Regions from separate parts of the Neptunomonas sp. CHC150 genome, predicted to be linked through region 1. Evidence: predicted binding sites of a transcription regulator. Region 1 holds the regulator's gene; the other holds the start of a gene.

The links. Region 1 encodes sigma-54, which starts transcription at its own class of promoters, with help from an activator protein. Its sites were predicted from a motif close to TGGCACNNNNNTTGCTNT; they were not measured.
Region 2: ureA (urease subunit gamma) is a predicted target of sigma-54. The motif match lies at 5,548-5,565, and genes of this name have one in related genera.

Annotation. Positions count from the first base shown of each region.
Region 1 covers NZ_JAPNXU010000012.1:53,301-61,266, reverse strand. Annotated here, with positions in the region: gene lptA (lipopolysaccharide transport periplasmic protein LptA) at 1-483, shown strand, start outside; gene lptB (LPS export ABC transporter ATP-binding protein) at 488-1,222, shown strand; gene OW491_RS16110 (RNA polymerase factor sigma-54) at 1,260-2,795, shown strand; gene hpf (ribosome hibernation promoting factor) at 2,841-3,131, shown strand; gene ptsN (PTS IIA-like nitrogen regulatory protein PtsN) at 3,157-3,615, shown strand; gene rapZ (RNase adapter RapZ) at 3,650-4,504, shown strand; gene OW491_RS16090 (HPr family phosphocarrier protein) at 4,533-4,802, shown strand; gene mgtE (magnesium transporter) at 4,915-6,267, shown strand; gene yjgA (ribosome biogenesis factor YjgA) at 6,272-6,799, shown strand; gene OW491_RS16075 (YhdP family protein) at 6,805-7,966, opposite strand, start outside.
Region 2 covers NZ_JAPNXU010000010.1:177,567-185,532, forward strand. Annotated here, with positions in the region: gene OW491_RS12595 (helicase HerA-like domain-containing protein) at 1-236, opposite strand, end outside; gene OW491_RS12600 (hypothetical protein) at 490-1,071, shown strand; gene ureG (urease accessory protein UreG) at 1,068-1,688, opposite strand; gene OW491_RS12610 (urease accessory protein UreF) at 1,722-2,387, opposite strand; gene OW491_RS12615 (hypothetical protein) at 2,397-2,597, opposite strand; gene ureE (urease accessory protein UreE) at 2,618-3,103, opposite strand; gene ureC (urease subunit alpha) at 3,153-4,856, opposite strand; gene OW491_RS12630 (urease subunit beta) at 4,867-5,172, opposite strand; gene ureA (urease subunit gamma) at 5,182-5,484, opposite strand; gene OW491_RS12640 (Na+/H+ antiporter subunit G) at 5,758-6,120, opposite strand; gene OW491_RS12645 (K+/H+ antiporter subunit F) at 6,133-6,402, opposite strand; gene OW491_RS12650 (Na+/H+ antiporter subunit E) at 6,396-6,887, opposite strand; gene OW491_RS12655 (monovalent cation/H+ antiporter subunit D) at 6,888-7,966, opposite strand, start outside.

The DNA.
Region 1 (7,966 bases):
TCCCTGTTGGCTTGCACATGCCTATTCGCTACCCAGCTTGCCTTTGCGTTACCTGACGACCGCAAGAAGCCTATCCATATCGCCGCTAATAGCGCTCAGATTGATGAAAATAGCGGAATTACTACCTATACGGGCAACGTGCTTATTACCCAGGGTACTATGAAAATAAAAGCCGCTAAGGTTAACCTTTATCAAAAAAATAATGACGTAAACCGCATTGTCGCCACGGGTAGTCCAGCAAGCTTTAGCCAACAAGCATCAGCAAACCAAGCTATTACCGACGCGTTTGGTCAACGTTTAGAATATCAAGTTGATCAACAAACCATCACAATCACCGGCAACGCTCGCGTAGAACAAGACAAGAACCAATTCAGCGGCGAACGCATTGTCTATCAGATGGAAAAGTCTCTCGTTAATGCCTATAGCGGTGAAGGCAACTCAGGACAGCGCGTACAAATGATTATCCAACCAAAAGCGAAATAATATGATGACGCCGGATAGCACTTTACACGCTCGCAACTTAGCAAAATCATACAAAAAACGTAATGTCGTTCGCGATGTATCCCTCTCGGTCAATAGCGGTGAAATCGTAGGACTTCTGGGTCCCAATGGTGCCGGTAAAACTACCTGCTTTTACATGATTGTGGGCTTGGTCAAAGCTGATAACGGCTCAATAGCTATCAACGAAGAAACGATTACCCCTTTGGCTATGCACCAACGCGCACGCAAAGGAATTGGTTACTTACCTCAAGAAGCGTCTATTTTTCGAAAGCTCAGTGTTGAAGATAACTTACTTGGCATTTTAGAAATGCGAAAAGAGCTATCAGTTGATCAACAAAAAGCCAAAATGGAAGAGTTGCTAGAAGAGTTTCACATTACGCACATACGAAATAGTCTAGGCATGAGCTTGTCTGGTGGAGAACGACGCCGAGTCGAAATAGCGCGTGCCCTAGCCTCCGAGCCCGCTTTTATTTTGTTAGACGAACCCTTTGCAGGGGTTGACCCAATCTCTGTAAATGATATTAAAAAGACGATAAAACACCTACAATCAAAAGGTATTGGAGTCTTAATAACGGACCACAATGTCAGAGAAACACTCGACATTTGTGAGAAAGCCTACATAGTCAGTGAAGGTGTTATCCTAGCTGAAGGCGAGCCAAGCGATATACTGGCAAATGAAAAAGTTCGTGCTGCTTACCTCGGCGAATCGTTTCGACTATAAGCAACACCTCGTGTTTTCTGGAGTCTACTTGTAATTTATGAAGCAGTCATTACAGTTAAAAATGGGGCAACATCTCACGATGACCCCACAATTACAGCAAGCAATTCGCTTACTGCAATTATCGACACTTGATCTACAGCAGGAGATTCAATCTGCATTAGACAGCAATCCCATGCTGGAAACTAATGAAGACAGTGAAGACAATGCGGCTCCGCAGGACAACTCTACACAGAGCGAGCAGCCTAGCAATTCAGATCAAACCCCATCGGAATACACGGCGCAAACAACACAAGAATCGACACAATCTGACGACCAAGAACCCGACTCTTTTGACGACAAGTGGAACGATGACATCCCCAGTGAGTTATCAACCGATTCATCTTGGGACGACACTTACCAAACTAGCAGCAACACATCGAGCACAAGTAATCGTGACGATGACAGCTTTTTTGAATCGAATGATAGTGCCGAGGAGAGTCTCCAAGACCATTTGCTATGGCAACTTAACCTAACAAGGATGTCCGCAGACGACCGTTTAGTTGCTGAAGCCATTATCGATGCGATCGACAACGAAGGCTATTTACGCCTTAACATTGAAGAGCTGCTTGAAGACTTTAAACGCCAAGAACCAGAACGCTTCCAAGAAGCAGAACTGGAAGAGTTCGAAGCCGTATTGCATCGCGTACAGCAGTTTGATCCGCCCGGTGTAGCGGCCCGCGACTTAGGTGAATGCCTGTGCATACAATTAAAACAATTACCTGAGCCGCCTCCTTTGTTAGCGCAAACGTTGAACTTGTGCCAACATTATATCCACTTACTGGGTAACCATGATTACAAACAATTGATGCGCAAGCTACGCATCAAAGAACCACAATTACAGGCTATTATTGAACTCATTCAAACGCTAAACCCGCAGCCGGGAGCAATGATTTCACCTTCAAAAGCTGAATATGTGATTCCAGATGTTTTTGTGGAAAAGCTCAAAGGTGTTTGGACCGTGCGCTTGAATTCTGAAGCTTCACCTAATTTACGGATCAACACTCAGTATGCTGATTTGATTCGCCGAGCGGACTCCAGCGCGGATAACACCTATTTAAAAAACCATTTACAGGAAGCACGCTGGTTTATTAAGAGTCTACTCAGCCGAAATGAAACTCTGCTAAAAGTTTCAAGTCAAATTATCGAAAGGCAAGTAGATTTTCTTGAGCATGGTGAAGAAGCTATGAAGCCCATGGTGTTACATGACATTGCCGAAGCAGTTGAGATGCACGAATCCACTATCTCACGTGTGACGACACAAAAATTCATGCACACACCTCGCGGAATATTTGAGCTAAAGTACTTCTTTTCAAGCCATGTCAACACCAGCGATGGTGGCGCAGCCTCATCAACAGCCATACGAGCGGTCATAAAAAAACTGATAGCTGCCGAAAACCCTGCTAAACCTTTAAGTGATAGTAAAATTGCTCAACTTCTCGATGAAGAAGGAATCCAGGTCGCTCGAAGGACGATCGCCAAATATCGCGAAGCGATGGGAATCGCTCCTTCTAATGAACGCAAGCGTCTGGTTTAATAACGATACGCATACGACTGAAGAGTCGTGCTAAGGAGACAATCTATGCAGATCAATATCACAGGTCACCATGTAGAACTGACTGAAGCACTGTCCGAGTATGTACACACTAAGTTTGACAAGCTAGAACGCCATTTCGATAACATCACTAACGTACAAGTGACCTTGAGTGTTGATAAACAGCGGCAAATTGCCGAAGCTGACATGCATATTGCTGGAGGCGAAATATTTGCAACCAGTGAGCAGCCGGATATGTATGCGGCCATTGATGCCCTGACGGATAAGCTAGACCGTCAAATCATCAAACATAAAGAAAAGCTCAAGAGCCATAAATAACCTTCTAATAACTAATTGAAGTCATATGCCCATAATTTCTCTGTTAACACCTAGCCGCACTCTACAAGCAGTAGAGGGCGGCAGCAAAAAGCGCGTGCTAGAAATGGCAAGCAAACTCATTGCTGAATCAGTCGGTGAAGAAGTCACACACGAACTTATCTTCACCGGCCTAATTGGCAGAGAAAGGCTGGGCAGTACCGGCATCGGTGAAGGGGTTGCTATACCCCATTGCCGATTAGCGGGTATCGAAGCACCGATAGGAGCGCTGATTCACTTAGCAGAGCCTATCGATTTTGATGCTATCGACAGCCGTCCTGTAGATTTACTGTTCTTTTTGCTAGTCCCTGAAGCGGCCTGTGATGAGCACCTCGGCACTTTAGCAAAATTAGCAGAAGTCTTTAGCCAAGATGAATGCCGTGTCGCCCTTCGAAAAGCCGACAGCAATGAAAACCTATTGGCTACAGCGATGCGCTTATTCCAATAAAGTGACATCAGCCTAATGCAATAAGAGAGCTCTCATGAAATTGGTAATCATTAGCGGGATGTCCGGCTCAGGAAAAAGCTCAGCCTTGCAGGCATTGGAAGATGTGGGTTTTTATTGCATTGATAACTTACCGGCTATGCTATTGCCGGATTTAATTAAGCATCTAGAAGCCGATGCTCAATTCAAAAAAATAGCCGTTTGTATCGATGCTCGTAACTTATCGAGTAATTTAGAGCGACTCCCCGAGATCTGGCGTGATTTTAACGAACACAGCGACATTAACGCCGAGCTCGTGTTTATTAACGCGTCACTTGAAAGCTTACTCAACCGTTACAGCTCAACTAGACGTCGACATCCGATGTCAGAATTGTTTAGTGGATTAACTGACTCAATTGAGTACGAAAAAAAGCTCCTTGAGCCGATCGCCGAAATTGCCGATATAAGAATCGATACTACGCATATGTCACTATACGACCTCCGTGACACGATTAAATTACGTGTAGCAGAGCGTAAACAGCAAACGTTATCACTCCAATTTGAGTCGTTTGGCTTTAAACATGGCGTTCCAATGGATGTCGATATGGTATTTGATGTCCGTGTACTGCCAAACCCTTATTGGCTTCCTGAATTACGTAAATTTACGGGCAAGGACAAGCCTGTCATCGACTTTTTAAGTAACGAGGCTCTGGTCGATGAAATGTACCAGGATATTCGCGGTTACATTGAAAAGTGGTTGCCTGAGTTTTCCAACAATAACCGCAGTTATGTCACGGTAGGTATTGGCTGCACCGGCGGCCAGCACCGGTCCGTTTTTCTTGCGGAGAAGCTAACGGGCTATTTTAAATCACTCATGGATACGGTGAACATACGCCACCGAGAACTGCACTAAGTGCCAGTTTAAGATCAGGAATAAGCGCATGCTAGAAAAGAAAATCACAATAATAAATAAGCTCGGCTTACACGCCCGCGCAGCCGCCAAGCTCATCAACACAACCTCGCGCTTTTCGTGCGACGTCCGCCTAGAAAAAGATGACCGAGAAGTGGATGGGAAAAGTATCATGTCTGTTATGATGCTTGCCGCAAGTCGAGGCACCGAACTTACTGTAAAAACTCAAGGCGAAGACCAAGATGAAGCCCTGAGCGCGATAGAAGCGTTAATTAATAACCGCTTTGACGAAGAAGAGTAATATCAGCCAACAGATCTACTGTAGGCTTAAGAACTATCCGTTATACTAGCGCCTACGCCACCAAGGCGCCCCTACTCTATCCTGACGCTGACAGTGAGCACCTAAGGACTTTATGACGGCTCAAGAAGATACCACAGCATTAGACAAGCTAAATAGCGCTCTCAATAGCGGCGCATTTCAACAAGTCCGTTTCACCCTTAACAGCACATTACGTCCTGTAGAAGTCGCACATTTACTCGAAAAGTCGCCCCCAAAAGAGCGCCAAATTCTTTGGAACCTAATCCATCCAGAGAATGAAGGTAAGGTACTGCAATACCTTGCTGATGATATCCAGGCCGACATTTTAAGCAAAATGGATGCTGATCGTTTATTAGCGATTACGGAAACATTAGATACCGACGATGTAGCCGACGTTTTACAACAACTCCCAGAGCGTATTACTCGCGAGCTGCTCCAAATTATGGATCAGCAAAATCGCGAGCGCATCGAAGAGATCTTGGCTTACCCAGAGGATACCGCTGGCGGCTTGATGAATACCGACACGGTTACTATCCGCCCCGATATAACGGTAGAAACGTGCTTGCGCTATATTCGTCGCCATAATGAAATCCCAGAGATGACGGATAGCCTTTTTGTAGTAAGCCGAAAAAAGAATTCATACATAGGCACACTTCCCCTTACCAAGCTGTTGGTGAGTGACCCCGAAATTACAATTCGGGAAATAATGAATACCGATATTAAGCCCATACCTGCTGACATGCCTGATGATAAGGTTGCTTCTCTATTTGAAAAGCACGACCTAGTCTCTGCCCCTGTTATTAACAAGAGCGGTAAATTATTGGGACGTATCACTATCGACGATGTAGTCGACGTTATACGGGAAGATGCCGACCACTCCTTAATGAGCATGGCGGGTCTGGATGAAGATGAAGATACTTTTGCTCCACTCTTAAAAACTACGCGCCGTCGCGCTGTTTGGCTGGGTATTAACTTACTAACAGCGTTACTTGCTTCATCTGTGATCGGACTCTTCCAAGACACCATTGATAAAGTAGTTGCTCTGGCCGTACTAATGCCCATTGTGGCATCCATGGGCGGTATAGCAGGCAGCCAAACCTTAACTCTGATGATACGTGGTCAAGCATTAGGACATGTCGAGCGTTCAAACGCTCGCTGGCTTCTTAACCGCGAGCTGTTAGTCAGCTTATTAAACGGGATCATATGGGCCGGGGTCGTGGCAGCGGTGTCTATGGTCTGGTTCAGCAGCCAAACTATCGGTATCGTTATTGGGTTAGCTATTGTCATCAATTTAATTGTCGGAGCACTGGCCGGCACCCTACTTCCCCTCGTATTAAAAGCGTGGGGGATCGATCCAGCATTGGCAGGCAGTGTCTTACTGACTACAATTACCGACGTGGTAGGTTTTTTTGCCTTCCTTGGCCTAGCCACTTATTTCTACGGATAACTTAATGAGCAATATCGATACACATGACACCGACTATGAAGATGATGACTTTGTCAGTCGTTCGCAACGTAAACGAGAAGTTGAAGCACTTCAGGACATAGGCACTAAAATGATTGATTTGCGCCCAGATCAACTTAAGCGCATGCCTATTGATGAAACACTTTACGACGCTATTGTGGAAGCTAAACGGCTAAGCTCACGCAACGCGCTAAAGCGCCAAATGCAATATATTGGCAAACTCATGCGCCATGAAGATGGGGACGCTATACAAGCACAGCTAGATCGATTTGATTCGACATCTGAAGCGCATAACCAAATGTTTCATAAGCTCGAAAAATGGCGTGATCGTTTGATCGCAAATGAGAGCGGTATGCTAGATGTCATCATTAATGAATACAGCACTATTGATGTACAACATTTGCGCCAGCTAGTCAGAAACGCTCAAAAAGAAAAGGCAGACAATAAAGCGCCAGCCGCTTCACGCAAACTCTTTAAATACTTGCGCCAACTAGAAGAGAGCAAACAAGCGTAACAGCATTATTTATCATTACGGTCCATTCTAAATGGATCGTTACGCTGTTTTTCCTTTTCAGACACCACGGTATCTACTTCAGGTTCAGCCCACGGCCCATTAAGTTGATAGGTCAACGTACTAACCTTCTCAAGCTTATCACCTATCAACTTATCAATAATAAAAACAGCACCCGCTATTTGAGGCGCGCCTAATAACACTGCCGCGATTGGCACATTGCTCGTTAACGGTAAAACAACATCCATCTTCGCATTAATAGTTTGCTGCGCTAAATTCAACTCGCCATTTAACTTCAAATCGGCCGAAGGACCTTCTAGGCTTAAAGGCTTGTCCGTATAGGCTATGCCATCATTGATTAAAAAGCTCGCATCTAGGGTATCGTAAGCCACCCCTTTTTCTACCAAATCGGTGAAATTCAACTTTAAGCGACGCACTATCGTATTAAAGTTAAGGATACCAAAGAGGCGTAAAATATTAGCGGAATTTCCACTTTCGACAATACGTCCATTAGTTAATGACATGACGAAATTACCACTCAGATCATCCGGTGTGAATCCCCATAGATATCCCGGCCAACTTAACTTTGCACTAAGATTGCCTTTAGTCGACTCAATGACTCCCGAATAACCCCATTGCGCGATGACCTTTCCTAAATCACCACCGGCAAAGCTCAAATCAAGGTAGCTTTGAGGCGCTTTGTTTTGTACGCTCCAACCTGCTTCTCCCGTTAGGTGATAAGAACCTATATCTGCAGTAATGCTCGATACAGTGAATTGCCCCTGAGAACTTGGCACAAGTGCGGCTTGCCAGCGCCCCAACTCATGACTATTCAAACGCAACTCATCAATAACCACATTCATCTTTGGCCACTGAGAAACATCAATTAACGGCGCTTCAGAACTTGACGATTCCGGCTGGTTCAAGAAGATAGCGCCTTTACCTTGTGTATTGAGCCGTAGATGCTTCAAAGATATTTGATAAGGCTGTTGATCATCCTCCGGAATTTTAATATCGCCAGTAACAACCGGGCTAATCACACCAATAGTCGCACGGCCATTGACGGGTGAGTGGTAAACTACGTTTACACGAGGTAAGCGCATATTTTCATAGAGAACTTGATCGACCATTAATGAAACAGTAACCGGGACATTGCTTGTTTGGCTTTGC
Region 2 (7,966 bases), on a different contig from region 1:
CGTTCATCAACCTTAGGATGAGGGCTACCTGCTTGGCTCAACCCCGTTAGATCGCCTTTTACATCAGACATAAAAACAGGAACACCAATATCCGAAAAACCCTCGGCTAGGCACTGCAAAGTAACCGTTTTACCGGTACCTGTAGCACCCGCTATTAATCCGTGTCGATTGGCATAACGTGGATCCAGATAAATTTTACCCGCGTCACAACCACCAATCAGAATTCCTGAATCCATTGTTAAAAAACCTCTACGTAAAGAAAAAGACGTTGACTAGTAAAGCGCACAACCCGTTTATAACAGCTTAATTCGTCTTTGTCTGCCGAGCACACGGCCACCACCAAGACCTACACAAAAAAAGTCTACAAAATGCGACACTAGCAAGCCCGCGTAATTAGCGCTACATTACGAGCGTGAGCGCAAATGATGTGGCGTGTTTTAAACACTCTTCATTTGCAATGTATTAACGGAAATCGAAATCGAGTAAAAAATGCCAACGTTCACAGGTCGTATCATTCAATGGAATGAAGAGGACGGCTGTGGAGTAATCCAGACGTCCCATGAAAGCTCCGAAATTCCCTTTACTATTAATGGCATACAGGACAGCACATTTAAGCCATTTACGGGTGAAAAAGTCACATTCGACTTAAAAGCTGTTGCTGGTGGGCGCTTACAAGCCTATGGCATCCATGCTAGCGGGGTAAATGTGGGCAGTTTCCGCTACTCGCGAGTCACTGGAGCAACCTGGTTTACTTGTTTTATTTCACTTTTGCTGTGTGTACTAGTAACGCCCGCTACCATGCTCCCCTTGTTGTTATACATTGGGATGTCAATTGCATGCGTAGTTACATTGCACCGCGACAAGCTACGCCACCGCTATAAAAACCGAGTCAGTGGTATAGAGCTGCTGATTGCTGAGCTTTTAGGTGGCTGGCCAGGAAGCCGGATCATTCAAACCGCCCTCAACCACCCTAGTCAGGATGAAGTCTATGTTCGCTGTAGCGGCTGGGTAGTTAGCTTACACATAGCCGCTTTAAGCATTCTTGCTTTGTACGTGATGCTGCCTAATTAGGCAGCATCTAGCATCCCTTGTTTGATAATAAAATCGATAATCACTTGCAAGCCTTCACCTGTTTTTAAGTTGGTGAACACATAAGGCGAATTAGGACGCATGCGCTTAGTGTCTTGATCCATCACATTCAAGTCTGCGCCTACGTAAGGTGCTAAATCAATTTTGTTAATGACTAATAAATCCGAACGCGTAATACCCGGACCGCCTTTACGCGGGATTTTTTCCCCTTCGGCAACATCAATCACGTAAATGGTAAGATCCGCTAGCTCAGGACTAAACGTAGCGCTTAGATTATCACCGCCACTTTCAACAAAAACGAGATCGAGCGTTTTATGTCGACGTGCTAACTCATCTACTGCCGCTAAGTTCATTGACGCATCTTCACGTATTGCGGTATGCGGGCATCCACCTGTTTCTACGCCGATAATTCGATCAGCATCTAACGCTTCAGCACGGGTTAAAATTTTGGCATCTTCTTGGGTATAAATATCATTCGTTACAACGGCAATGTTGTAATCATCACGAATCGACTTACACAATGCCTCTAATAAAGCCGTTTTACCTGAGCCTACGGGACCACCCACACCAATACGCAACGGGGATTTGTACTCGCTCATTTTTATATCCTTTTCATCTAATTTGGCTATTCATTAGGAACGGAATAGCCGTGTATATTGTGTTTCATGGCGGCTGCTGGCGATAGCCAATGCAGGTGTAGAACTACCCACCTCGTCATCCACTATGGCTAATGCTCGTTCAACTGCCGTTGGGACTCGCTCGCTCAAGCGCATAAGCAACTTTTGCCCTGATGTTTGCCCCAAAGGCACCAGTTTGACACCCGCCATTACAGCATTTTCTAACCAACTCCATAAATATCCCGCGCACGCCGATTGAATTGAAATATCAAACTGTTGCGCGGCCAGTGCAAAGCCGGCTATCTGCGTGCTACGCACGGCTTCGATAACGGAATCGTCCATTGCCACATTGAGGTTGGGCAATAAGGTGGCCAATGCTTGGCCTCGTTGTCGCTCTTCTTTACGAAGCTCTGAGGTTTCTCGGCTGGCAATCAGAAACTGAGTCCAGTAATGAACCGCTTCAATATCTTGCCCCTCAAACGCTCGGCATAAGCGGATCATCACAGGTAATTCGAGCGTACTAACACTATGTGCCAGCACACTTTCGAGCCACTGCTCCAAAGCCTGCTCATTTTTTACCCAGCCAGCTTCTATTGCCCATTCCAAGCCTTGCGAATAGGTGAACGCTCCAATAGGCAAAGAAGGGCTAATTAATTGATAGAGTCGTAAATCCGCTAGCATCTGTGTGTCTTACTTACGGTTGCGAATACGACGATAAAGCGCCGGAGCATACGCAGCCAGAGCGAGCACAGCTACTAACGGCAATACATGTTCTGGAGCGGTAAGCTGGTGTAAGAGGCTTGCATGTAGGCTCGAAGCTGTTTCGCTGTTATGTGCCAATACCGAAGGGCTTACTAGAGCAACCGTAGCCGCAGTGATTAGATGTTTCATTTTAATTAACTCCCAAAAAATTAATGCTCGTGATCATGTGCGTGCGCGTGATGGCGGCCGTATTCATGATGTCCATGACTACTACTGCCGCCATAGGCGCCCGCCTCAGGCTCAAAAGGCGCCTGCTCACTAACTACTTGGCCTCCTAACCCCTTCACCATATCGTCGAGTACATGATCATGCTGATAACGGACAAAGCCATCCCCTACCTGTAAAGGTACGTGCCGATTACCTAGGTGGTAAGCAATACGAGTGAGTAGCAACGGATCATGACATTGAACGGTGGATACAGACTCGTTCGCGGCGATAATACGAACAACATAGCCATCCTCCGTAGCGATTTGATCTCCATCGCGTAGCGTGATGCCTCGTTGTAAAAATAAGCCCGCTTCTTCGCCCGTGTCTAACTCGACCCGCAAGCGCCCTTTAATACGTTTATTGATAGGCAAGCTTAATGTGGCTTGGCTAGCCAAGCTCACGTCAACTTGTTTAGTAAATTGCTTCATTGTTCCCTCTTACTCACTTATTCAACACCGTCTTTTTAACGTGAACGGTCTAAAACAAGAAGTATCTTTGTGCCATTGGCAACGCGTCGGCAGGTTCGCATGTTAGCAATACCCCGTCCGCTTTTACTTCATAGGTTTGCGGATCGACTGAAATATCAGGCTGATAGTTATTGTGAATCATGTCGGCTTTACGTACCGTACGGCAGCCTTTTACCTCACCAATCAAACTCTTTAAGCCTAGCTGTTCGGCCAAGTCCGTTTTAGCGGCGGCCTGCGATAAGAACAACATTGACGTAGCATGACAGGCACCTCCCATCGCACCAAACATAGGACGGTAATGCACCGGCTGCGGGGTAGGAATTGAGGCATTGGGATCGCCCATCGGGGCGGCTGCAATCATGCCGCCTTTCAAAATAGTGCTGGGCTTAATCCCAAAGAACGCAGGCTTCCAAAGCACAATATCAGCAAGCTTACCTACTTCAATTGAACCGACTTCATGAGAAATACCATGGGCTAACGCGGGATTAATCGTATATTTTGCGATGTAACGTTTCAGACGATTGTTATCATTATCAGCTGAATCACCCTCTAACGGCCCTCGTTGCACTTTCATTTTGTGTGCTGTTTGCCATGTACGGGTAATGACCTCCCCCACCCGTCCCATCGCTTGGGAGTCTGAAGAAATCATCGAAAAAGCACCTAAATCATGCAGGATATCCTCGGCGGCAATGGTCTCACGACGAATCCGCGACTCAGCAAAAGCTACGTCCTCAGCAATACTGGGATCGAGGTGATGGCATACCATCAACATATCCAAATGTTCATCAACGGTGTTGATCGTATAAGGACGTGTTGGGTTGGTCGATGAAGGCAGCACATTAGAAAGGCCTGCCGCCTTAATAATATCAGGCGCATGCCCGCCTCCGGCCCCTTCTGTATGGTACGTATGAATAACCCTATCACCTATCGCTGCTAGCGTGTCTTCTACAAAACCGGACTCATTTAGAGTGTCAGTGTGGATGGCGACCTGAATATCCATCTCTTCAGCAACGGACAAGCAGCAATCAATGGACGCCGGAGTCGTTCCCCAGTCCTCATGCAGTTTTAAGCCCATTACACCCGCCTCTACCTGCTCACGCAGAGCTTCAGGCTGGCTCGCATTACCTTTACCTAAGAAACCTATATTCATCGGCAAGTTATCCACCGCTTGCAGCATACGATGAATATTCCAAGGCCCTGGTGTACAGGTTGTCGCATTTGTACCTGTTGCAGGGCCAGTACCCCCGCCAATCATGGTGGTTACGCCCGACATAAGTGCATCATCTATTTGTTGCGGGCAGATAAAATGAATATGCGCATCAATACCACCGGCTGTAACAATGGAGCCTTCCCCAGCCAACACTTCGGTGCCAGGGCCAATAATAATATTTACATTAGGCTGCACATCAGGGTTACCGGCTTTACCTATGGCCGCAATACGACCGGCTTTAATGCCGATGTCTGCTTTTACAATACCCCAGTGATCTAAAATCAGGGCATTAGTGATGACGAGATCGACCGTCTCTGCACTCAGTGCTTGGCCTTGACCTTGGCCATCACGGATAACTTTGCCCCCGCCAAATTTAACTTCATCGCCGTAGGTGGTGTAATCCCGCTCTACTTCTAAAAATAGCTCGGTGTCCGCTAGTCGAACGCGGTCACCCGTGGTTGGGCCAAACATCTCTGCATAGGCGCGTCGTGAAATAGTTGCCATCCGAATCTCCTTACAGGGTGCCCATTATTTTGCCTTGGAAGCCAAACACTTTGCGGTCACCCGCATACGCGACCAGCTCAACGGTTCGACTTTGCCCTGGTTCAAACCGCACCGCGGTGCCAGCGGCTATATTTAAACGAAAACCACGCGTTTTATCGCGCTCAAATCGCAAAGCGTTATTGGCTTCATAAAAGTGGTAGTGTGAGCCAATCTGAATAGGTCGATCACCCGTGTTTGCGACGCTAATCGTTACCGTCTCACGTCCTGCATTTAAGGTTATATCGCCCGCTTGTGTAATCATTTCGCCCGGAATCATAATGGTCTCCTACACAATGGGATCATGAACAGTGACTAGCTTGGTACCGTCTGGAAAAGTGGCCTCAACTTGCACTTCATGAATCATCTCGGCTATACCATCCATGACATCATCAACCGTTAATAAAGTACGGCCATAATCCATCAGCTCGGCAACGGTTTTTCCATCACGTGCACCTTCAAGAATAGCGGCACTAATATAAGCAATCGACTCAGGGTAATTGAGCTTTAAGCCTCGATCTTTGCGGCGCTCTGCCAACAAGGCTGCGGTAAATAACAAGAGTTTATCTTTCTCGCGCGGGGTAAGTTCCATCGCTTTCGGTACCTCCTCTAATCCTGATCGACTCGTCAACTATCTATCGTTAACTAGACCAGAAAAGCAAAGAATATACCAGTTAGCGCTTTATAACTTTTCTCTTTATCAAGAAGGGATGAGGCACACGATAAGCGCCTTATTTAGGGGGAGAAGCGACTTAGATGAAAGGTGGGCCGATATTTATTGAGCAGTCACCTGAACGTAGAGCACTGTTATTGAACAGAAAGCGCACCAATACTGACCCTCAAGTCCACATTGGTGCGCAACGAATCAGTGATTGGGCGGCTGGCGCTGCTTAGCAATGTCCGCCAGATCGCGGTTAAGCGTACCCTTGTGGATTTTAAGGTGGTAATGCAAACCCGTTTTGGCCATCATCATGGCTGTAACCGGTGCGGTAATGAACAAGAAAATGCTAATAAGCAATTCATGCGCACTTAACCCATTTTGATTGACGCTCACCAATATCATAGAGGCAATCAATATAGCCCCCATCCCTAACGTGGTCGCTTTAGTCGGTGTATGCAATCGCATATAGAAATCTGGCATTTTCACCAAACCTATAGAGCCCATTAGCACAAAGAAACCACCTAATAGTATTAAAATTGAGCCTATCAACTCTACCCAAAATGGCATAACACACTACCCTTATTCAATTATGTCGCCGCGCAATAAGTACTTGCACAAAGCCGCTGTGCTTACAAAGCCCAGCATTGCAATCATCAGCGCCGCTTCAAAATAAATGGCGGTACCCATAAACAAACCAAACAATAAAATCAGCGCAATACTGTTGATATACATAGTATCCAGCGCCAATATTCGATCAGGCTTATCTGGCCCACGAAACAGCCGCCATACATTAAGCACTAAAGACACCATGACCATTGCAGTGGCGATCATCAAGCTAATTTCTAGCATCCGAATATCTCCAAAAGCGGCGCTTCATACCGTTTCTTAATTTCACGCACTAGGGTGGTTTCATCTTTCATATGCAACGCATGCACATATAACCACTGCTTATCTTCTGAAACCTCAGCTGACAAGGTACCCGGCGTTAACGAAATGGTGCTTGCCAAAACAGTAATAGGAAAGTCTCCTGTTAGCTCCAGCGGAATCGCGACAAATGCTGGCTGTAAATACTTAACCGGACGCATGAGCTGCACCGTTACCTCGATATTCGCAACGATGATATCAACCAAAACTCGCAGAAAATATATAACGGCTTTAATAGGACGCCTAATGTGCGGCTGCTCAGCTTGCATACCTCCCACTAGAATCGGAATCAGGAGCGCAAAAATCAACGCCAACAGTAGATGTCCCGGCGCTATCGATTGGTTAAGCAACAGCCACACAATAAACAGCACTATACTGTGAGTTGGCATAGGGAATATACGTCGTAGCATTTACTCAGGACTCCCTAATGATGGTGTAGTGGGTAACAATAACTCAGGCTGAACGCCCAATTGGTATAACTGTAACGCGGCTTGCGAGGTAAAGTCTGAGACTTGACCACCAAAAATCACTAACAACGGAGAAGCAGATAGTAAAAAGTAGATGGCAAACAGCTTGGGTTTCGCGATTATTTTTTTCTCATTGGTCTCGCTGCTAATACGCCAAAATAAGGTTGATCCGCCCCGTGAAGCGGCAATAACACTCATCAAACTAGCGATTAAAACAGCACCCCATACCCATGCCATTTGGGCAGCGCCCACACTGGATTGCAGCACTAATACCTTACCCACAAATCCGGAAAACGGTGGTAGGCCGGTCATGGATAAAATACCGATGGCAAATGCTATGCCTAAAGGCAGCGAGCTGGTCATTCGTCGAGCACGAACAAACCGGTCAGACGCTTTACCACGCTGTTCGGCAATTGCATCAGCCAGCAAAAAGAGCGCCCCGGTAACCAACGTTGAATGTATCAAGTAATAAAGCCCAGCCGTGGTGGCTTGCACAGTATTAATGGCTACCGCACTTAACATAGTACCAACAGACACGATCACCAAGTTAGACACTAACTGGCGTAAGGATTGGCTTGCCAATGCGCCCAAAGTACCCGCGGATATCGTCAAGATTGCAGCCGGCCACAGCCAAGGCTGGATTAGGTTGGCAAGCTCACCTGCATGGTGTCCAAACACAACTGTATGGATTCGCCAAATACTGTATATCCCCACCTTTGTCATAATCGCAAACAGCGCCGCCACAGGTGCACTAGCACTTGAGTAGGTTTTGGTCAGCCAAAAATGAAGTGGGAACATGGCAGATTTAAGACCAAAGACGATCAACAGCAATAGCCCGCCAATACGCGCCAATTGTTGTTCTGCCTCAGGTAGTTCGCGTACTTTGAGTGCCATATCGGCAATATTAAGCGTTCCTAAGGTGCCATAAAGAATGCCTAGGGCGAACAGAAATAGCGAAGAGCCGATGAGGTTTAAGATTAGATAATGCAGGCTAGCTTGGGTTTTCTGTTTACCGCCAGCAT